DNA from 4 places in the Priestia sp. AB genome. Region 1 is predicted to be linked to each of the others. Evidence: riboswitches for the same ligand, from Rfam matches in the RefSeq annotation. Region 1 holds a riboswitch; each other region holds the start of a gene.
The links. A riboswitch is a leader RNA that binds a small molecule or an ion and turns the genes downstream of it on or off. The one in region 1 is predicted to bind cobalamin.
Positions count from the first base shown of each region.

Region 2: it holds a riboswitch for cobalamin, as region 1 does, so the genes downstream of both, POF52_RS12245 (ABC transporter substrate-binding protein) here and nikA (nickel ABC transporter substrate-binding protein) in region 1, are expected to answer to the same signal.
Region 3: it holds a riboswitch for cobalamin, as region 1 does, so the genes downstream of both, POF52_RS21065 ((2Fe-2S) ferredoxin domain-containing protein) here and nikA (nickel ABC transporter substrate-binding protein) in region 1, are expected to answer to the same signal.
Region 4: it holds a riboswitch for cobalamin, as region 1 does, so the genes downstream of both, POF52_RS23180 (HoxN/HupN/NixA family nickel/cobalt transporter) here and nikA (nickel ABC transporter substrate-binding protein) in region 1, are expected to answer to the same signal.

Region 1 is NZ_JAQMYN010000011.1:98,683-104,465, forward strand. Features, by position in the region: gene POF52_RS24685 (CitMHS family transporter) at 1-1,127, shown strand, start outside; gene POF52_RS24690 (GNAT family N-acetyltransferase) at 1,440-1,967, opposite strand; gene nikA (nickel ABC transporter substrate-binding protein) at 2,039-3,580, opposite strand; cobalamin riboswitch at 3,724-3,914, opposite strand; gene ftsZ (cell division protein FtsZ) at 3,917-4,921, opposite strand; gene POF52_RS24705 (tautomerase family protein) at 5,281-5,670, opposite strand.
Region 2 is NZ_JAQMYN010000003.1:504,260-510,042, reverse strand. Features, by position in the region: gene POF52_RS12270 (polysaccharide deacetylase family protein) at 1-141, opposite strand, end outside; gene POF52_RS12265 (BrxA/BrxB family bacilliredoxin) at 383-820, shown strand; gene POF52_RS12260 (class I SAM-dependent methyltransferase) at 955-1,731, shown strand; gene POF52_RS12255 (YpjP family protein) at 2,115-2,717, shown strand; gene POF52_RS12250 (thioredoxin family protein) at 2,906-3,220, shown strand; cobalamin riboswitch at 3,312-3,444, shown strand; gene POF52_RS12245 (ABC transporter substrate-binding protein) at 3,703-4,662, shown strand; gene POF52_RS12240 (adenosylcobinamide amidohydrolase) at 4,751-5,359, shown strand; gene cbiB (adenosylcobinamide-phosphate synthase CbiB) at 5,364-5,783, shown strand, end outside.
Region 3 is NZ_JAQMYN010000007.1:153,518-159,300, forward strand. Features, by position in the region: gene cobK (precorrin-6A reductase) at 1-382, opposite strand, end outside; gene POF52_RS21055 (sirohydrochlorin chelatase) at 379-1,290, opposite strand; gene cobJ (precorrin-3B C(17)-methyltransferase) at 1,309-2,931, opposite strand; gene POF52_RS21065 ((2Fe-2S) ferredoxin domain-containing protein) at 2,945-3,325, opposite strand; cobalamin riboswitch at 3,428-3,607, opposite strand; cobalamin riboswitch at 3,726-3,904, opposite strand; gene POF52_RS21070 (hypothetical protein) at 4,051-4,209, opposite strand; gene POF52_RS21075 (M42 family metallopeptidase) at 4,468-5,505, opposite strand; gene POF52_RS21080 (cation:dicarboxylate symporter family transporter) at 5,614-5,783, opposite strand, start outside.
Region 4 is NZ_JAQMYN010000009.1:90,691-96,473, reverse strand. Features, by position in the region: gene POF52_RS23195 (ABC transporter ATP-binding protein) at 1-192, shown strand, start outside; gene POF52_RS23190 (undecaprenyl-diphosphatase) at 338-931, shown strand; gene POF52_RS23185 (organic hydroperoxide resistance protein) at 1,084-1,503, shown strand; cobalamin riboswitch at 1,609-1,791, shown strand; gene POF52_RS23180 (HoxN/HupN/NixA family nickel/cobalt transporter) at 1,925-2,722, shown strand; gene POF52_RS23175 (M20 family metallopeptidase) at 2,952-4,115, shown strand; gene POF52_RS23170 (DoxX family protein) at 4,185-4,607, opposite strand; gene POF52_RS23165 (type 1 glutamine amidotransferase domain-containing protein) at 4,913-5,437, shown strand; gene POF52_RS23160 (hypothetical protein) at 5,398-5,724, opposite strand.

The DNA.
Region 1 (5,783 bases):
CGGCCATTATGATCGTTTTTGCTATTTTATATTTTGGACTAATGATTGACGTCGGTTTATTTGATCCTATGATTTCTCGTATCCTAAACATTGTGAAAGGCGATCCTTTAAAAGTCGTAATGGCAACTTCCGTTATTACAATGCTTGTTGGCTTGGACGGAGACGGCTCTTCTACATTTTTAATTACAGTTTCCGCCTTGCTTCCTTTGTACACAAAACTGGGAATGAACCGACTAATACTGGCTTGTGTTATTAGTTTAAGCGCAGGTGTTATGAATATGATTCCTTGGGGAGGTCCTCTCGTAAGAGCCGCAGCAAGTTTGCAATTAGAAGTATCAGATCTATTTAACCCTCTTATTCCAGCTATGGCAGCGGGATTGATGTGGACTTTATTTTCAGCATATCTACTCGGAAAGAGAGAGAAAGCGCGCTTAGGAACCATTCATTTAAAAGGTTCATCAATGGCTTTTGCTGAACAGCTTTCAGTTCATGAGACCCCTGGGAAGCCACCTAGACTCTTTTGGTTTAATGCCTTATTGACACTGTGCTTAATGACTCTCTTGGTCGTAGACATACTCCCTATTCCTATTTTATTTGCTATTGCTTTTGCCATTGCTTTATTTGTTAATTTTCCTCATCCAAAAGAACAGCAGGAAAGAATCTTAAGTCATGCAAACAGCTTTGTAATGGTTAGTACGTTGGTTTTTGCAGCCGGAATCTTTACAGGCGTTTTTACAGAAACAAAAATGATGGATGCCATGGCTAATACCATTGTCAGCCTCACTCCTGAATGGCTGGGCTCTCACCTTCCCTTAATTGTAGCAATAACGAGCCTTCCTCTTAGCTTTGTATTTTCACCTGATGCTTATTATTTTGGCATTTTACCTGTTATTAGCCATACAGCAGCTAATTTTGGTGTAGACCCTGTAGAAATAGGACGAGCAGCTTTATTGGGACATTCCACAACTGGGTTTCCCCTATCTCCTTTAGTACCCGCTACTTTCATTCTGATTGGGCTGGTTGAAGTAGATTTCGGGGAGCATCAAAAGTTTCTTTTCAAGTGGGCCTTTGGGACAACTATTGTGATGACAATTACAGCCATTTTAACGAATGCTATTTCCCTTTAGACTCCTATCATAAAAAAGGAAGCCGACTACCATAAGGCAATCGGCTCACACATGTAGGATATTGATTTAACACTAACAAAGTACAACACAACACTAGTAATTATATAATATATTTCATTATTTTGAAAGCGATTTCATAGATATTTTTAAAAATATTTTGTTATTTGTTTTTCATAGAAAAAAACCACGTTTCAGCCAATTCGAAACGTGGTTCTTTTCTGTAAGGACTTGCCCTACAGGCTATAAATGTAAGTACACTCATTATAGCATGAGCTCTTATCTAGATTCTATGGTAATTACTGTATAATATCGTTACATTACGACCGGTTGTATTTTTCTGTCCATGTGCAGCGTATTCCATGGCTCATCCTGTTCAGCAAGCCTTTCGATAAAATCTTGTGAAGTCCAGAATGGAATAGCCCCCGGTAAAAAAGGATGAGTATGCAGATACAACGTGTCATAAAAATGACTTTGAGCAAATTGTTCCACTGCCTTTAACAGCTGCTGTCCAATGCCTAGACGCCGGTATGCTGGATCGACATAGCATTTTACAATCTCGGCTGCAGTTTTATGTTCATATCGCTTTTTTAATGCATGAAACCTTCCATCGTAAGCGTATAAACCAATTGTTCCAATTACTTGTTGATTTTCCGTGACAGCTGCAAAAAAAGCAGCGCCTTTCGCTTGAACATAATATTCATTAAAATGAAGCAAATCCACAGGAAGCTGATTTTTTTTCATCATAGGAAATAGCTCATTCCGCATATTCATGACAAACTGAATCACTTCAGCATCCTTTTCTGTTACTTCTTTAATTTGATACATTTGTACTTCTTGCACGTTTACTGTCACATCCTTTTATCTATCATTGTATACTTTCTCTTTTTCCTATAGGAACAACACAATATTGACTATGGCGTTACGTCTAAATGCTGAGTCAGCATATAATACTCGCTTGGATTTGTGGTCCAGTTTTTCACTTTTTGATTATAAGCAACAACAATGTTTGGATGCACAATCGATGACGTCAGCATTTCCTCATTAATCAAAGCGGTTGCTTGCTTAGCTAACTGATCTCGCTTTGCGTCATCTACGGTTAAATTTAACTGCTGAATCATTTTTGTTAGCTTATCATCATCAATCCGGCTGGCATTTAAACCACCGCCCGGCAAATAGTTCGTACTTAAATAATAGCTTGCATCTCCTCTAGGTGCAGTGATAAGACTGTACAGTGCTAAATCCCAATCGTCTTTTGCCATTACATATTCATCGCTGTCCTCAACGAGATGAATCTTAATAGTAATTCCTAACTCTTTCGCATTAGACTGTATAAGCTGAGCAATCAAAGGAAGTTCCGGCAGAGAGCTGTATGTGACAAGAGAGAGCGATAATGGCTTTCCATTTTTGATTGTTTTGCCATTTTTAATTTGATAGCCTGCTTTCTCTAAATATTTTTTAGCAGATGGCATACCTCTTTGCTCATTAGCATTATTATCAGCAAAAGGAAATTGGGGTAAAAATGGACCTCGAGCTGCTGCCGCTTGATTGTTCATGATGCTGCTGACAATTTCTTTTCGGTTCAGTAAGGTATCGATAGCTTTTCTTACATTTTCGTCTTTTAATGCGTCATTGGTTTGATTATAAAGTAATAAATGTGTACGCACACTGGGTACTCCACTTACCTTAAAAGACGGATCTGTTTGTAAAGTGCCCAAACTTTCTAAAGGCGGGCGATAAATAATATCGGCTGTTCCGGACTGAAGAGCCGCAACTCGCGCATTAGCATCTTCGTTAAATGCAAAGATCGCATTTTTCAATTTTACTTTCCCATTCCAATAATGTTCATATCTTTCTAACTTCACTTGATTTCCTTGATCGAAAGTCAAAACTTGAAATGGACCTGTGCCAATAGGCTTCTTAGCTATATTAGAAACATCAACATCTATAATAGCTGTGTTTGGATGCACTAACTCAGAAGGAAATTTAGGCATTGGTTCTTTTAATGTAATTGTCAGCGCATCACCGTTCGCTTTCATTTCTTTAATATTTAAAGCGTTTTTCATCGCATAACTTTGATCTATCGTTCTTTGAAGAGAAGACTTAACAGCATTTGCATCTAGCGCTTTACCATTTTGAAACGTAATATTCTTTCTTATCGTAAATGTCCACGTAAGACCGTTATCTTCCGTTTTCCACTTTTCAGCAAGCCAGGGCTGTATTTTTAAATCATTGCTGATTTTAACAAGCGTCTCCCCTACTCCCGCACGAACTGCTGTATAATTATCATCCGTATGAGGATCAAGCGTTGCAGATGTAAAATTAAATAAAAACGTCACACTTTTATCCGTTTTCTTTCTTTCTTTTATACTTATGCTCTCTTCATTAGGAGCGCAAGCAGTGAGGCAAAGTAACACAAGAAATATCATAGATACGAGTTTTTTATTATTTATCATTGATCTTTCCACCTTCTATTTTAATACACAAAAAAAGCACTTCTAAAAAGAAGTGCTTGTCTTCAAAACAAATTCAGATAAACGTATCCCTTGTTTATCTTATTTTTGATTCTGCCAAAACACCTCCCTATCCTCGTAGGTTATTGTGTGCTGCGATTTATGGCAGGTCTCCTGACTTCAAGTCATTGCCTTATACCGCCTTCCCGTCTCTAAATAGACAGTGGCTTTTTGACATAAGGCTCCTTGTTACAGTGGCGGGACCGCTCCGGATTTGCACCGGATTCCCTTTTAAGGCAATTGAAAAACAATTGCCACCATAAAAGCTGGTTATTTAATTTAGTAGCGTGCTCTTGAAACTCTAGAAGTAGAAGCTGATGGTGAAACATCTTCATCATCAAATCCAGTGGCAATAACGGTTACCATCATTTCGTCCTTTAAATCTTCATTAATCACGGACCCAAAAATCATATTTAAGTCCTGATCAGAAGCAGACGTGACAATATCTGCTGCTTCCTGTACTTCGTAAAGACTCAGGCTGCTGCCGCTCGTAATGTTCAACAGCACGCCTCTTGCTCCATCAATCGATGCGTCTAGCAGCGGACTAGAAATCGCTTTTTTCGCTGCTTCAATTGCCCGGTCTGATCCGGAAGCTCGTCCGATACCCATAAGCGCAAATCCTTGATTAGACATGATTGTTTTTACATCAGCAAAGTCAAGGTTAATCAGCCCCGGAACAGCGATTAAATCTGAAATACCTTGAATACCTTGGCGAAGAACATTATCTGCTTCACGGAATGCTTCAAGCATAGGCGTCTTTTTATCGACAATTTCAAGCAAGCGGTCGTTTGGAATCACAATAAGGGTATCTACCGATTCATTCATCGCAGTAATACCGCCTACTGCTTGCTTCGTACGTTTATTTCCTTCAAACTTGAACGGGCGAGTGACTACTCCAATTGTTAAAGCATTTAGTTCACGGGCAATTTGGGCAATAACCGGAGCTGCTCCAGTACCAGTTCCTCCGCCCATGCCAGCTGTTACGAATACCATATCTGCGCCTTGCAGTACTTCTTGAATTTGTTCTCTGCTTTCTTCGGCTGCTTCTCTTCCCACTTCTGGATTAGCTCCTGCACCTAATCCTCGCGTTAAGGCCGCACCAATCTGCATTTTCACATCTGCTTTAGATAAGTTAAGCGCCTGGGCATCCGTATTAACGGCGATAAATTCTACCCCTTGTACACCATGTTCAATCATACGGTTAACGGTGTTATTTCCTCCACCGCCGACTCCAATTACTTTAATTCGCACTAGTGGCGATACATCTGTATCAAATCCAAACATTCTAAGTTCCTCCTCAATGATCAAAATTACTTTCTCTTATTATCCGAAAAAACACGTGAAGAACCTTTTACTACTATATTTAACGCGTAACTGTTCTTTTGTTTTACAGATTTTATACATTTCTCTTTTAACCTTTAAATCTTTACATCTTTATGTAAAATTATTGTTGTTCTGAAGTTAGTACGCCGAACTCTTTTTTGGTTTTTCCACTCAAAACGGCATATAAGCTTATTGTATCATTCATTTGACAGATGTCTGTATTTAATTTTGAGTAAGATGTGACTAAGAGAATAATATTTTTATAGACAAAATGAGAAAAAGCCCTTAGAAATAAGGGCTTCTCTAGATAATAAACCGTTTTATAATTTCCCAGTTAAGAATTGAGCTTCTCCCATGCCAAAGCTCCAGTCAGCATTACCGTTCTCAACAATTGAAATCATAATGTCGTTTGGCTGAATACCGCAGCTTTCTCCCAGCTCTTTTACAATTAATTTGTAAAGAGCTTGTTTTTGCTCTTCTGTTCGCTGTTTGCTCGTCACACTTATAATAACCAAATCCTTGCTTCTCTCAAAGCCAAGACCTGTATCTTCAATAATCATTTCATGAGCAGGATGCTGATGTACAATTTGATAACGATCGCGTTCTGGGACGCCAAAGGCTTCTAGCATCGCTCGGTGAGTAGCGTCTAGTAATGCTTTTAACTCTTTTTCGTCTCTTCCTTCTATTACATCAAATCTAAGTAATGGCATACTAAGTAACCTCCAGCTTTTTGTCTAATGTATTATTGCTTTATCATATCACAACTATCATTTGTAAAAAAAGATATGCTATTCCCAATGTGCTCTCTAGTGAAAGAGCGCTC
Region 2 (5,783 bases), on a different contig from region 1:
TTGCTGAGATGAAGCGGATTCACTTCCTTTGGCTTCTGTAATAAAAAACAAAGAAGCGACAATCACTAACACTAAAGACAGAAATGCATAAAATCGTTTGTTTGGCTTAAATCTTTGGTTCGGTTTAAATCGCTGGTTCAATTTGAAAATCCTTTCTACTAAACTACTATTTACTACTATAGTACAAAAAATGGAATATTAATAGTAAAAATCGACATTTTTATGGAAAAAACTTAGATGATATGACCCGGTTTTGATCTTTTTTTGTCAAATGAAAAAGGAGAACGGGACAACGATGAGGATTTGAAGAGTGAGTAGCTAGATTTTTCCTGGTTTTTATAGTATGCTTTTAGCGTGAATGATTGTTAGGAGGAATGTTAATATGTCAATGGCATATGAAGAATATATGCGTCAGTTAGTTAAACCAATGCGTCAAGAATTAACTCAAGCTGGTTATGAAGAATTAACAACAGAAGAAGCAGTAGTTGATTTTATGGAAAATGTTGAAGGAACAACTTTTGTTGTCGTTAATTCAGTTTGTGGGTGTGCTGCTGGTTTAGCACGTCCTGCAGCGACACAAGCGTATTTACAGTCTGAGCAAAAACCAAATCAAGTGGTAACAGTTTTTGCCGGTCAAGATAAGGAAGCAACAGCTAAAATGCGTGAATATTTTGGGGACATTGAGCCTTCATCACCGTCTATGGCGCTTTTAAAAGGAAAAGAAGTCGTTCATTTTATTCCTCGACACGAAATTGAAGGTCAGCCGTTAGAAGTTATTTTTGAAAACATTTTAAATGGTTTTAAGCAGCACTGTTCATAAAATGTCCTGCTTTTGTCACATCTAGTATATAGATTTTTAGAGAAAAATCGCATATACTTTATAAGAAAAAGGATGTCTATCGGCATCCTTTTTCTTTATGTAAATAGCCAAACAGTGTAGGGGGAGTTATGAAAGTGATTGTTACGACTGCTGGTCGAACAAATGAACAGATGATTGTAAAAGCCAAACAAGTAGCTGCTGATTTAAGTATACCTTTTGTAACAAGAGAGAAGAAATCCGTTGCAGATCTTCAGAATCTTCAAGCTGCAGACGTGCTGGTTGTCGGTAAGAATAGAGTAGAATTGCATGTCCAAAATGAAGAGGAACCTATTTTTTTTCATCCAAATTCCGCTATGTTTAGAGTGAAGAGATGGCTGCGAGGAGAACGTGATCCGTTTATTGAAGCTGCTAGTTTGGAAAAAGGAATGAGCGTGCTTGACTGTACACTTGGTCTTGCATCGGATAGTATGATGGCGAGCGCAGCGGTAGGGAAAAACGGGAAAGTTGTCGGACTAGAAGGCAACCGCTATGTAGCTTATTTAGTCAAACAAGGACTTTTAAATTGGGAAAGTGACGTACAAGAGTTGAACGATGCAATGAAGCGTATAAACGTGGTTCATCAAAATTTCGAATCGTTTTTGGCGTGTTGTGAAGATAATTCTTTTGATGTTGTCTACTTTGATCCTATGTTTCAAGAGCAAATTGAGGAATCGAATGGAATTAACGGTATTAAAGCAATAGCACTGTATACCACGCTGACGCCCATGGCTATACAAGAAGCAAAAAGAGTAGCCAAACAAAAGATCGTGCTAAAAGATCATTGGAAAAGCAGCCGTTTTGAAGAACATGGATTTATCGTACAAAAACGAAAAACATCAAAATTTCATTACGGGACAATTGATATACAATAATAAACAAAAAAGTAAAATGAATCCTGATCATTGAAAAGACTTCCAAAACCTTTTAGGAATTAAAAAGTTTTGGAAGTTTTTTTTATGAATTTCATCTAAAGTTCATAAAAGTATGATATATTTTTGAACATAAAAATACTTTTGTGTTTAAGCATCCAGCAAAAAAGGAATATCTTGTATAGGTTTCCGCTCGGTGTGACAACCTCAAACAGAAGAAGGAAGGTGCTAACTAAAAAGTCTTCGAATGCCCGTAGGCAGCATAAATGAATAAGCAAATATAGGTAAAAAATTAATAAGTATGTTACAATACCTAGTGAGTTATGACAATGAATTTTACGATATGAAAAGACCATATGGGAAAAGATGAGAAAGGAAAGATACGAATGCCTAGATGGATAAAAAGAATGCTAGTTGTATTTATTACAGTATTTACATTTGGGCTTGTCACTCCACCAGAATATTTATACGTTGATGATGCAAAAGCGGACAAGCAACATAAAGCAGGGTATGTAAGAGAAACAACTCCTGTCACAGCTGTTATAGAAGATATTCATTTGCCATATGAAGAACCAAAATATGAAGACGTTTCATCATTTGTTACGTATGCAATGGAATCAGCTGAAAAACAGTCAGTGGAAAAATTCGGAACAAAAATTGGACCTGTCATTGAAGATGAATTTCGTCAAGCAGTGTTACCTAAAATTGAAGAAGTGCTGACCGACATTGGCACTGAACGTGAACAGTCAATTCAGAATCTCGAGATAAGCGAGCATCCTGCTGCTGGCTACGGTGAAAAGATTTTCCATGTATATGACCGGGAAACCGGTCAGGACTTAATACGATTTCATGTACGGCGTGAAAATCCTCCAAAAGATGGATACTGGTTTAATTTTCACTATCATGCGGCTGCAGATAATTTTCAGAAGCATTATGATTTAGGGAAAATTTATTGGAACCGAAACATGCCGCCTAAATGGTTTAGTTGATAATAGACACAACATTCTGCGATTTCGAAATGTTAGCTTTTTTAAGCTAGCATTTTTTTACGTCTAAAACCGTTAGGGTCTAAATAAGCTGAAACATTAGCACAACGATAAAAAAATCGTTTATAATGAAGTCAGACTTCTTACCATAGAATAGTGAGAAGGAACGAATAGATGCTGGAGGTAACACAATGAAACAATTTACGGAAGAAAAACAATTTCGCGAACAAATTAAGAACGAAACACTAAGCGTTGGGATTTTTACGACAACGTGGTGTCCTGATTGCAAACGTTTGGATATGTTCATTGATGAAATCGTTGATGAAAATACAGATAAAGCATGGTTTAAAATTGACAAGGATGAGTTTGAAGAACTTTCTGCTGAAAACAATGTAATGGGTATTCCTTCTCTTCTTGTATATAAAAACGGTGAAAAAATTGCACACTTGCACAGTGCAAATGCTAAAACGCCTGAAGCGGTCCGTGAATTTTTAGCAACTCTTTAATCCCTTAAGCTGCGAGAGCATTCTCGCAGCTTTTTTTTGTGAGAATGGCTATTTCCATTTTTCCATGAGTGGGGTATACTAGGACAAGTGAATAATCGTAAAGCAATAAGGTCTCAATTTAAAGATTGAGTGAAAAGGGAAGTCTGGTGAAAAACCAGCGCGGTCCCGCCACTGTAAGCGCTTTGTGCGTAAGTCAGGAGACCTGCCTTATTGTTAGCTGTGAAACCTTCGAGGAAGGGTGAAGCAGGGTAATGAACATACATATCAAGTATAGTGAACGGATTCTTTTCCTGCTTATCTTGACGTTACCTGCTTTGCTTTCAATTGAAAGTAAAGCTTTTTTATTTTGAAGCTGCCGGCGAGCAGTATACATAGTCAAAGCGGAAAAACGGGATAGCGCTGCTTTTTGCATGATCATTTGCTTTTTCTTTAACGTGGAGGTTTCGTATTCACAATGAACAATATATAGGGGGAGTATTTAGATGAAAAAATGGCTTTCGTATTCCATTATTGCACTGTTAGTCATCGTACTTGCTGCATGCGGTGCAGGCAGCCAAAGCAACAGTGATAAAAAAACGAAGCAAGATACGGCACAAACGTCACAAGCTGCATTTCCAGTGAAGGTAAAAGACGCGCGTGATAAAGAAATTACGTTGAAAAAACAGCCTAAGAAAATTGTTTCCTTAATGCCAAGTAATACGGAAATTGTATATGCCCTTGGCCTTGAAAAAGAATTAGTCGGTGTTACAAGCAACGATGATTATCCTAAAAGCGTAAAGAAAAAAGCGCAGGTAGGAGATATGAACGTTAATGCGGAAAAAGTTATTGCTTTAAATCCTGATTTAGTGCTGGCACACGCTTCAAGTATGGGCGTTTCGGATGAAGTATTTAAACAAATTGAAAGTGCGGGTATTCCGGTATTTGTTGTAAAAGATTCAACAACGTTTGATACGGTTTATGATTCTATTACGCAAATCGGTAAATTAACAGGTAAAACAAAAGAAGCTAATCAAACAATTAAAGACATGAAAGAAAAAGTAGCTTCAATTGAGAAAAAAGCAAAAACGATTTCAAAAGAAGATCGTAAAAAAGTATGGATAGAGGTATCAGGAGCTCCTGAGATTTATACAACAGGAAAAGGTACGTTCATGAACGAAATGCTTACTATGATCGGTGCTGATAACGTAGCGGCTAGTGAAAAGGGTTGGGTTAAGTTTTCTGAAGAGCAAGTTGTTAAGTTAAACCCTGACGTTATTATCGCAACGTATGATGCAGATAAAAATGAGATTATGAAGCGTCCCGCTTGGAGCAGCATGACTGCTGTAAAAGAGGGTAACATCGAGAAGGTTGATCAAAACAAAATCAACCGCTTAGGACCTCGTATTGTAGATGGCTTAGAGGACTTAGCAAAAGCAGTATACCCTGAGGTGTACAATAAATAAGAAGAGGGACCATATTCCAGTTCGAATTGAAAAGGGGATTGGTCCCTTTTCACATCTTAAAATTGAAGAACGGCCTGCGCTTTTAATCATGAAAACCGAGACTTCTTATAAAACATACAGCTCAGGGGTTTTAGGAACAGGCATTACGGAAACGGACACCTTTTACAATCGATTTGTTCACAAAGACTATTATTCAGATACTCCTTCTTTGGAGTATGAGCAATATTTGATGAAAGAAAATGTGCGCCATGAGCAAATCGTAGGGTTAATGACAGCCGTTTGGTTAAAAGAAAGAGAGATTTACTGTTATGAAGGCTACGGAGTAAGAGTAGCTTCCGTGATAACGGCTGGAGTAGGAAACGCAGTAGATATTACAGCTGACGAAGCTGTCCCGTTCTATTCTTCTCCCGGTACAATTAATATGTTTTTTTTCGTGGAAGGTACGCTTACGGATGCAGCGTTTTTACAGCTTTTTATTGCGGCCACAGAAGCTAAAACAAAAACGCTGTCACAGCTGGGTGTCATAGATCCGGCTACAAAGACGATTGCTACGGGAACATCTACGGACAGCATCTCAGTTGCAGCGTCTCGGCAAGGACCATTATATGAATATGCAGGCTCTATGACCGCTTTAGGGCAAGCGGTAGCCAAGCTGGTGAAAATAAGCTTAGAGCAGGGACTTAAGGGAAAGAGGTGAAGAAATGAGTATTACACAAGCGATAATTGCACACATGACGGCCATGACGATTGCTTTACTAATTGACCGAATTATAGGCGATCCTGAAAATTGGCCGCATCCCGTTCGCTGGTTTGGCAAATGGATTTATTGGATAGATTCTAGATTAAATAAAGGTGCAGGAAAACGATTTAAAGGATTGCTTCTTGTGATAAGTATGGCTGTGCTCGCAGGAGCTGTTCCCTTTTTGTTCCTCCATGCTTTGTACGGAGTTCATTTTATAGCAGGTGTTTTAGTAGAGGGCGTAATGATTGCGACTACTATATCCACTCGTTCTTTAAGCGAAGTTGCCTATAAGGTACAAAAGCCGCTTCAGCTAGGAGATATGGAGAAAGCTAGATATGAAGTAAGTATGATTGTGGGACGAGATACAGATCGTTTGTCA
Region 3 (5,783 bases), on a different contig from region 1:
TAACTCCTTTTTTCTCAGCTGCTACTTCTGCTGCTTCTTCATACGTAGAAACCATCGTCATATTATCATAGGCAAAAGCCTGCGAAGCCCGCTCATAGCGTATGTAAGGAATCGCTGTTTCAGCAGCCGCGCCGATAGCATTTTTAGATGCTTCTTCTGCAAAAGGATGACTTGCATCCACAATAGCTTTTACACGATGTTCGTTTACAAAATCCATCATATCTTCTTTTGTGAGACGTCCAATTTTCACTTTCACTTCTGCACGCTGTAATTCGATAGCTGCGTTTTCGGTTACAACCGTTGCTGTAACCTCATGACCTGCTTTTTTCACTTGCACGGCTAATGCACGTGCATCGCTAGTTCCGGCTAACAATAAAATCATTTTAGCTCGCCGACCTTATCTTCATGATGGTCGTGGTCATGATGGTGATCGTGGTGATGGTGTCCGTGATCATGGTCATGATCGTGATGATGATGGTGATCAATATGCTCCATAATGCCGAGGCGATATTGACACGTATCGCAGTTCATTTTCACTTCACCTTCTAATCCTTCTTCAGCACGTTCTTTTAAAATTGTCTGCAGTTTTGGGTGAAAACCGAAATAGCCGGCGAGCTTAAACTCAATGTTTTCATGCTGCATTTTATACTGCTTCACCATTTCTTCCAAACGCTTAATTAGTACTCCTGTAAATAAGAAATACGGGAGAATAACCACTTTTTTAGCGCCCAGTTTTAAGCATCGCTCTACCCCTTCATCAATCAGTGGAGCAGTTACGCCCATAAAAGAAGTTTCAACGATTTTATAGTTTGTTTTTTCCCAAAGAAGACGCGTAATTTTATATAAATCACTGTTTGCATCAGGATCACTTCCTCCTCGCCCTAAGACGATAACAGCCGTGTCTTCAGCTGGAGTTTCTAAATTCTCTCCTGATTCTTGTAATCTCGTTTTTAAAATTTCAAGGGCTTCTTCATGAACGCCAATGGGACGTCCGTATACGAAGTTTACGTGTGGATATTTTTCCTTAGCTTCATCTATAGCCGCCGGAATATGTATTTTAGAGTGGCCAGCAGGCAAGAGCATAATTGGAATTACAACTACATCTTTTGCTCCTTTTGCCACACATGTATCAATGCCTTGACTTACATTTGGGCGTTCAAATTCTAGAAAACACGTTTCTACTAAAATAGATGCGTCCCAATCATGCTTCATATTCGAAATAAATTCGCGAATTTGATCGTTCCCTTCAGGATCTCTGCTTCCATGACCGACAAATAAAACTGATTTCATATAATGCCCTCCTATTTTTTAATCTCCACACGGAGCTGGTTCTACTTTTATTTTTGGTGTTATATCTTGATAGTCGAACCCATAAACATTCTTCACACGCTTAAAGAATTTATGAAATCGCTCATTAGGATGACCTTTTTCTTTATATTCATGGACAATGTTCTCGACTATTTCAACAATGTCATCAGGTGCTATGCCTTCCGCCACAATTTGACCTGAATGCGCATTGCGTCCCACCGTTTTAGCTCCTAAAAATAAATCAAACGCACCTTTTCTATAGACAATGCCGATATCTTCTTGAACTGCGCCATAGCAGGCCATACCGCATCCATTAATACCAAGCTTCAGCTCTTTTGGCATGTCCATTCCCCCGAGGCGTTTTTGTAATTCTTCCGTATGTGGAATAGCATCGCTTTTTTCTCCGTCACAAAAATCACACGCTTTGATTGTGAACACATCTCCGACCGGAGATAGTAAAAAGGAAGCTGCTTGGAGCTTTTTAATAATCACATCTGGCTGAGTCGTTGGGATTTGCAGTTTGATTTGATGGTCAGGTGTATACTCCATCGTACCTTTTTCACCAACAACTTCTGCTAGTGTTGTCATTTGAACAGGCGTGAATTTCTTATTTGCAAGTCCTGGACTAACCGCCACTTCGAAAATAGACTGTATTGGCTGATGTACGACCGCAGAAGTAGGTTCACCTAAAATTGCTTGAAGCGCTTCTTCTGCAAGAGCTCGTGAAGTTGCTGTTTCTTCTGGTATGGTCTGAACTGCTTCAATAGCTGAAGCTGTTTGCTTTACAGTCTCTTCTTGATCGAGAGCCCACGGTTCCGCTTCTTTTCGAAGTCGCTGATGCGGTCTTAGCGGCTGCTCCGTTTGGTTAAGGGTATATTTCCGCTGATATCCGCGCGGTGTAATCATTAAATCGTCGTAAAAAAACGTAGATGAATTCCCGACAACAACGGTAGTCAGCATGCCAATTTCATGATTTAACATGTCTTTTAAGTTGGTCATTACGACTTCTTCACGGTCACGATAAGCGCTTTTCACAAGACCAACAGGCGTATCAGGAGAACGGTACTTTAATAGAATCCTCTGTGCTTCAACAATTTGTCTTGTTCGTCTTCCGCTTTTTGGATTGTAAAAAGCCACTACAAAATCTGCTTGTGCAGCTGCTTCGATTCTTTTTTCGATTAGTTCCCAAGGCGTAAGGTGGTCACTTAAACTAATTGTACAAGCATCATGCATCACGGGCGCTCCAAGGAGGGATGCGCATGAATTAATAGCCGAAATGCCAGGAATTACTTCCAGCTCTACGCCCGTTTCTTTTTTCCAGCCTTTTTCAATCAACACTTCATACACAAGGCCTGCCATTCCATATACTCCTGCATCTCCGCTTGAAATGACAGCCACGGTTTTTCCTGCTTCAGCTTGCTTTACAGCTTCTTGTGCACGGCTTACTTCTTCGGTCATTCCCGTACTAATAATTTGCTGATTCGTTAACAGTCCTTGAATTAATTCCACATAGGTTTTGTAACCGATGATCATATCACTTTCTTGAATGGCTTCTCTTGCTCGCTGTGTAATATGTTCAAAGCTTCCCGGCCCAAATCCGATAACTAACAGTTTACCTTTCATGCTAGCTCCTCCTTTATGCGTTACTTTTTACTTTATCAATTCCTTCTATGGAGTCACTGTTTTCCGGAGAAACGAAACCATTTTGATCATATTCATAAATAAGCGATTCCTTTATACTGCAGCCTCCTGCTAAATGTTCTTCGACAATCCGGTGAGCCACGGTTTCAGTGACCTGCTTGTACCAGTCTCCTGAAGGATACACAATAGCTACAGGAGCATCTTTGCATCGTCCGTTACAGCGTGTACGCGTTGTATGCACCGTTTCATCCAAATCCAGTTCCGTCACTTTATTTCGAATAGCTTGGGTGGCTTCTTCTCCACCTTTTCTCATACAGCTGCTTCCATTACAAATCAATACGTGATGTTTTGTTCCATTTAAGTTCCACGTCGTCACACTCATTCGCTCCTTTACTAAAAAAAGCGCCTCTATCAATGATAGAGGCGCAGAAAAATTCAAACTAAGTTTTTGCACTTCCACCTATATCCCGTAGGGTAAGCTTCGCATTAAAAAAAGGCTGGTTTCCTGACTTCGATTCATCACTTGACTGCGCCTTCCCGAATACAGTGGCATATGCAATCAGCTCATCTTCACAGTGGCGGGTACCGCGCTGGCTTCACACCAGACTTCCCATTTAACGCAATGTAAACATTGCGCACCTTTTTTGCACGATATGTAGTTTTACGACATGAGAAAAACCCGCTTCGCTAATATGCGAGCGGGTAAAACGTCAGAATAAGAGTGTACACGAATGCCACTTTAAGCCAACGTTTCCCTTCCCGCTCCCCGGAGAAATAGAAACTTCACAATAAAGACAGGTCTCCTGACTTGTGTATCATTCTACTTGAGAACCTTCCCGTGATTTTTCCACAGTGGTTATACTCGTTCGTCCACACTTACAGTTGCGGGGGCAGTACTGGTCTTTCACCAGTTTCCCTATTAAGCCTTCTTGGCATCTTTACTGTTGCTGTTTGATATATATGAACCTTTTAAACTATCAGAATAATAGAAGTAACTACCATATCATAGCGTACATTTTTTTTTATTTCAACTCTATTCTTTTCGAAAGATACAAGCATCTATAAAAAAACAAGAGCATAAAGCCAGCTCTTGTTTTTTCATTATATAGCAACTAATGTTAAATGAGGATCGTTATAATACACGACTTCTGAAAGAACTTTACAGCCATTTGTTTTGGCAAAAGCTTCTCTCGCCTGCTTTTCAGTATCAAATTCAAACATTTTCATTTCTTTTCCAGCATATACCGTCAGTACCCACATGAAAAGATTCGCCTCCGATTATTGTAGTGATCGCTATATCCACATTATGACGAAACCATTTCCTTTTGAAAACCCATTCTACAAAACTTGTCACAAGAAACTTTTAAAAATTTAAAAACATTTTAACTTCTGTAAATGAACAAAATGTACAAAAGGTTTAAGCAGTATTGTACTTTTTTAAGAAAGGAAAGTACAGACATCACAATCCCTTTCTGCTCTTTCCTTTGCATAAAAATACACTAATTAAATATTCCTTTCTTAAAGCAGAACCATGTTCGACTGCACATAGTAATAGAGAAGCTTATACGTATGGTTTAATGAATCTTGATGCGTTCTCTCAAACGCATGAGAAGAATCAATTCCTGGACCAATTAAGCCGTGTACGATATCGTGTCCGGCACGAATCGCAGCAGAAGCATCTGATCCGTAAAACGGATAAATATCTAATTTGTACTGAATATCATACTGCTTAGCTAGCTCCACCAAATGCTTTCTCAAACCGTAATGATATGGGCCGCTTGAATCTTTTACACAAATAGACACGGTGTATTCATCGGTAGATTGTCCATCTCCCATAGCACCCATATCAACCGCTAAGTATTCTACTGTTTGAGGCGTAATGTTCGAATTTCCTCCGTATCCAATTTCTTCGTTATTTGAAATGAGAAAATGCGTAGTGTATGGCAGTTCGATCTGTTCTTCTTGAACTGTTTTCATGAGCTGAAGCAATAAAGCTACGCTTGCTTTATCATCGAGATGACGAGATTTAATAAAACCGCTTTTTGTTATTTCTACACGAGGATCAAACGAAACAAAGTCGCCGACTTCAATTCCAAGGCTGCGAACATCTTCTGCGCTATGTACTTTTTCATCCAATCGAATTTCTATATTTTCTTGATTTCGCTCAGCTTTCCCTGCATCTTTATACACATGAACAGATGTTTGATGCATAAGGATGGTTCCTGTAAATACTTCTCCTGATGAAGTTTCAATTTCACAATATTCTCCTTCAATAGAATTGTAGCGAAACCCTCCAATCAAGTCGATTTTCAGACGTCCACTCGATTTGATTTCTTTTACCATAGCACCTAATGTATCGACATGAGCCGTCAGCATGCGGTGGTGATCTGTATCTTTACCGGGAATAGAAGCGACTAAGCCTCCTTTTCGATTGCGATACGTTTGAATATTTAGCTCTTTTACATAGTCTTCGACAAATGAAATTACCTTTTCTGTATTTCCAGAAGGACTGGGAATCGAAACAAGCTTTTTAATTAACTGAACAGTTTCCGTCATTATGACACTTCCTTTGTCTCTCATTTCTTTTATTTTACCATATGTTTCAAAAAAGATAACAGTCAGCTCCAAACAAAACAAGCCGGGCAGCTGCCCGGCTTGTTTGTTTTAAGCTATGTTTGATTTCTTTAATTCGTTTGTGTAATTTAATGATTTTTGCTTATCAAATTCGCCTTCAGACTTCGACATCACAATTGCAGCTAAAGCATTTCCTACTACGTTAACTGTGGTGCGCATCATATCAAGAATGCGGTCAATTCCTGCAATAAATGCCATGC
Region 4 (5,783 bases), on a different contig from region 1:
ACGTTGAGTCCCGAAGTTGAATACCATCGCATGTACACAAAAGTGATGCTTCAAAAAGAAAGAAATATTCCTCTTATTATTCGCGAATTGATTCAATGCGGCATTGACATTTATCAAGTTCACGTCGAAGAACCTTCTTTAGAAGAGATCTTTTTGCAAAAAAATATTGTGGATCACTCACAGGTGAGTTAATGGGCGAAAGGCGTTGATTTACTATTGAGCCTGAATACATTATTTATAAATACCAGTTAGGAAGCTTCTGACAAAAACATGTTCATTTTCTCAAGAAACTGATAAGATAGCTAATGACATTTAAAAATAAGAAAGGATTTCGATTATGTTATCAGCTATTAATTCAGTAGATTATACCATCTTCCAGACGGTGAATCAGTATGCCTCACACGTAAAGCCTCTAGATTCGCTGATGGTATTCTTTGCAGATTATGCCCAGTATGTACTTATCGTTTTACTCGGCTTGTTTTTACTTATTAATAAAAACGGCAGCCGTGTTGTAGCATTTCAAGCTTTGTGTGCTTGTGCCACAGGAGTCATTATCAATAAAGTGATTAGTTTATTTGCTTATCGAGATCGTCCGTTTATCTCTCACCACGTGAATCAGCTTATTGATCACGCCGCAAATTCTTCATTTCCAAGCGATCATGCTACATCTGCATTAGTTATCACTTTTACCATTTGGCTGCATTTCAAACGTTCAGGGCGCATGTGGGTTGTCATGGGCGTACTCATTGCCTTTTCACGCGTATGGGTTGGCGTTCACTATCCATTCGATGTGTTAACAGGAGCCGTTTTAGGCTGCGTGCTGGCGCTGTTTATTCATTATGTTATTTTTAATACGAAACTGATGAGAGCTATTACCAACTTGTCTATTTTTCGGAAATCTGCTTATGACGAACAGTCTCAATATTATTAAGAAAAAGTCGCAAATACGCGGCTTTTTTTATTGGGAAATTTTTAATGTATTTAATACTTGTTTTTTAAAATTAAATTGTGTAAAATTAAATTACAGAAATGATAAATAAAAAACTTTTAATAAAATTAATGAAAAAGAGGAGCGGTTTATACATGAAAGCTTTATACGAAACAACAGTCGTTAACACAGGTGGAAGAACAGGAGAAGTTCACTCTTTAGATAACATCTTTAACTTAGACGTTGCAACACCTCCAGCGCTTGGTGGAGAAGCAACAACAGCAACAAACCCAGAGCAGCTGTTTGCAGCTGGATACAGTGCTTGTTTCAACAGCGCGTTAGAATTTATGTTAAAAAAACATAACGTAGAAATCAAAAGCAGTGAAGTAAAAGCTACTGTTCAGCTGCTTCCCGATAAAGCTGATCAAGGAGTGAAAATTGGAGTAGCGCTTGAAGCTCATATCGAAGGTTTAGATTTAGAAACAGCGAAAAAATATGTAGACCTAGCTCACTCATACTGCCCGTATTCAAAAGCAATCAGCGGTAACGTAGACGTAACGGTAGAAGTAGTTTAATTGCTTTAAAAAGCCCTGCTAAGCATGTAAAGTTTAGCAGGGCTTTTCTATTTGAATTTTCTCTATTCATTTGTAAGCGGTACTAGTATAATGAAGAAGAAAATGAATTATTCGCACAGTTTAGGTGCTCTTACATAGCGTAAGAGGTAACAGGGAATCGAGTGCAAATCTCGAGCGGTCCAGCCACTGTAAGCAGGGAGTTTTCTATCTTATCGTCACTCAAAACGGGGAAGGCGGTAGAAAATGATGATCTCAAGCCAGGAGACCTACCTATTCTGTACACTTGACTCTTCTAGGAAAGAGGCGGTGTATCAAGGTACGCAGTGAGCAATTGCTGTTTATTTTCATATGCCGACACATCCTCAATTTCTATAGAATTGAGGCTTTTTTACGTTTTATTTTAAAAAAAGGAGTGTAGGAAATGGAAGGTTTATCAGTTTTTTTACTTGTCTTTTTATTAGGAATCAGGCACGGATTGGATGCAGATCACTTAGCTTTTATTGATGGCCAAACTCGATATAATTGGCGAATGGGCAGCCGTTTTGCCCCGTGGGTCGGAACGCTGTTTTCACTAGGTCACGGAGGAATGGTGGCCGTCACGGCCGGGGTGCTGGGCGTAGTGATGAAGAATTTTACGTTTCCATCGTATTTCGATCATTTTGCATCTTGGGTATCCATTATCTCTCTCTTTCTAATCGGGACATTAAACACATATCATTTGCTTCGAACCAAAAATAAAGAGGAAGAGTTTCAGCTGAGCGGGTTAAAAGGGAAGTTTATTCCAAAAATCGCAAAAGGAACAACGAATCCTTTTTTAATTATTCTTGTAGGAGCATTGTTCGCTTTAGCAGCCGAAACGGTCAGTCAAACGGCCGTGTGGTCTCTAGCTGTAGGGAACGCAGGCAAGTATACGCCGCTTTTGTTGGGACTAGTGTTTATGTTTGGTATGATGCTAACAGATACAATCGATTCATTGATTGTACATAAAATGGTGAATGAATCGAGTAAATTTGGACAATCTGCTTCTCGCTTGATGGGCTGGGTTATTGTTGTCCTCGCGTATGGTGTGTCGTTCTATTTAGCATTCACTTTCTTTAACCCATGGGCCGAAGTAAACTTTGAAATGGTTGGCGTTATTCTGTTTGTTTTTTTAGTGTCTATGTTTGTTTTTGTGAGTGTGAAGTCAAAAGGGAAAAATATTAAAATAAATGTCAATTAGTCAAACGAAAGCTTTAATCTGTTGAAGATTGAAGCTTTTTTGTATGAATTTGTTGAAGTTTATGGCTATTTTCGGTCGGTTATGAATAAGTTAAAGTATTATCTGTATTTAAAGGATGGAAAATTGTCTGAAAACCATTATAATTAAGGATAATTTAAGATCGTTATGTGAAACGTAGAACATAGTTATACGTACGATAAATAAAAGCATTTAATGCAAGCAGCAGGGGTTGTTTGGAGGAGGAATTGATTTGAGTCAGGTAATGGTAGAACAAAATGTATTTAGTTATTTAAAAGAACACGAACAAGAGATGCTTGAAGATTTAGTCGGATTTGTGAAAAAAGAATCACCGTCCTACAGCAAAGAGTTAGTAGATCAGTGTGGAATGTATCTAACGCAGCTATTTCAAAAGCGTTTAGGGGTAGGGTACGAAATCATAGAAGAAAAAGAAGTAGGAAACCATTTGAAATTTACGATTGGAGAAGGAGAAAAGCAGCTTTTAATTATCGGTCACTTTGACACGGTATGGGAAAAGGGAAGGCTGAGTCTAAGAACAGAGGGAAACAAGCTGTACGGTCCGGGAATTTTAGACATGAAAGGCGGCATTGTCCAATCTATATGGGCGATTAAAGCGATTCAAGAGCTTGGCTTATCGCTCGATAAAAAAATTGTGTTTTTCTGCAATTCGGATGAAGAGATTGGGTCAATTTCTTCTAAAAAATACATTGAAGAAGAAGCACAAAGAAGTGAAGCAGTGCTAGTAGCGGAACCGGCGGTGGCGGGTTCAGGTGCGTTAAAAACGTCGCGCAAAGGAGCGGGGATTTTCACCGTAAAAGTATGGGGACGAGCAGCACACGCGGGTAATCACCACAAAGAAGGAATCAATGCGATTGAAGAGCTGGCGCGCCAAGTGATTTTCTTGCAGGGCTTAACAGATTATGAAAAAGGTACAACGGTGAACGTTGGGACATTTACGGGAGGCAGCGGTACAAATGTAGTGCCGGAATATGCAGAAGCGCACGTGGATTTACGTGTTTCTACAGAAGAAGAAGCAAAACGCATGACGGATATTATTTTGAATTTAACACCCATTTTAAAAGGGATTAAGCTCGAAGTAACGGGAGGTATGAATCGTCCTCCGATGGTCAAGTCTAAACAAACGGAAGAGCTATTTGAATGCGCTCAGTCAATCGCGGCGAAACTGGGTATGAAATTGGAAGAAGCAGCTGTGGGCGGCGGAAGTGATGGCAATTTTACAGCGGCCATTGGTGTTCCCACCTTGGATGGATTAGGAGCATGCGGAAAAGGAATACATGCGGAATATGAACATATTCAAATTGATACGTTGTCCGAGCGTTCTTCTTTATTTGCGAATTTGCTGCTGCAAATATAAAAAAAGCCCGCCTCAAACGGCGGGGACTAATCTCAAAGCTTATATTGGGAGAGTATAAGCTTTCTTTTTTTATTTACTGCTTTCTTCTTGAAGAGAAAAGGCAGTTTCTTTCTTTTTGAATACCACTGCATCAAGAGCAAGGAACTGGCTTCCTGCAAGAAATAAGTGAGCAGACATGGCAATTAAGGCAATATCAAACTCAAACCCGCCAACAAATCCGCTTTTAAGCTTGGCTGTAAAAATGGCGCCAAGCATAACTGCCACAAATAAAGCAGATACGACTCTTGTTGCTAGGCCAAGAATAATAAGAATCCCACCTACGAGTTCAATGGTTGCAACAATATATGCCATGAAACCAGGGATTCCTAAGCTATCGAAGAACCCTACTGTATTTTCAATCCCGCCTTGCCATTTTTGAAAGCCGTGTACTAAAAATGTAAAACCTAATACTAAACGAATAATAAGTGAACCAATTTCGACGTTTTTATTCACTTTACTTCCCCCTTTAAGTGTATTTGAAAAACACTACATTATGTAGTGTAAAAGCCCGAAAAAAGAAATGTAGCAATTAAATCAGAAAGTCTTTCTTATTTGGATAATTTTACAACATTATGAACATCACACTACAAATTGTAGTGTGATGTTTGTCCTCAGTCAAGTGAAAATATAAAATTAGACCATTTGGCATACGAAAATTTTCTGAAGAGCACTTGAAAAATCCTTTAATTATGTACAATTTAGTCCCTTATTTTCAATCTTATTCTCCAACATGCTATACTGATGGCGGAGGTGTTACGATGCGTTTAGAAAATAAAAGAGTTATTGCGCTTGTTAGTGCAGACTTTGAAGATCTAGAACTATGGTATCCAGTGATGCGTCTTCGAGAAGAAGGAGCAGAAGTACACTTAGTTGGAGAAAAAGCAAACGAAACGTACATGGGGAAATATGGTGTTCCAGCCGTAGCGGACTACGCGTTTAAAGATGTTGATCCAGCTGAATATGACGCTATTTTAGTACCTGGGGGCTGGGCGCCGGATAAACTGCGCCGCTATCCTGAAGTAATTGAAATGGTTCGTCATATGGATGAACAGCAAAAGCCAATCGGCCAAATCTGCCATGCAGGATGGGTATTAATTTCTGCAAAAATCTTAGATGGCCGAAACGTAACAAGTACGCCAGGAATCAAAGATGATATGGAAAATGCGGGAGCTATTTGGCATGATGAAGCAGTCGTAATCGACGGCCACATTATTTCAAGCCGCCGTCCGCCAGACCTTCCTCCTTATGCAAAAGCATTTGCTGATGTACTAGCAGAGCAATAAGAAAAAAGCCGAAACCACATTGGTTTTGGCTTTTTTATAAGATCCGCTAAAAAAAGAAATGATAAAGTAAATAAAAAAGTATCATTAAAAAAGCGAGCAGATGCATCTGCTCGCTTTTGTTCGTGTTTCTTATCAGTAACTTGCTTTTGCAAGTGTAAAAACAAAATGATTACTTTCTTTATAAAATCCATGATTACGGTTTTTGTATGTTTCGTTGTTGTTAGGGCACAATTAGCATTGATTGTGCTTGCATGGATTTCATCCATTGCCGCGGTTTGTTTTTCCACATGATCGATTAACCTAAACGACGCAAGCCCTACCTCTCTTGCATCCTTACGGCTCCGAA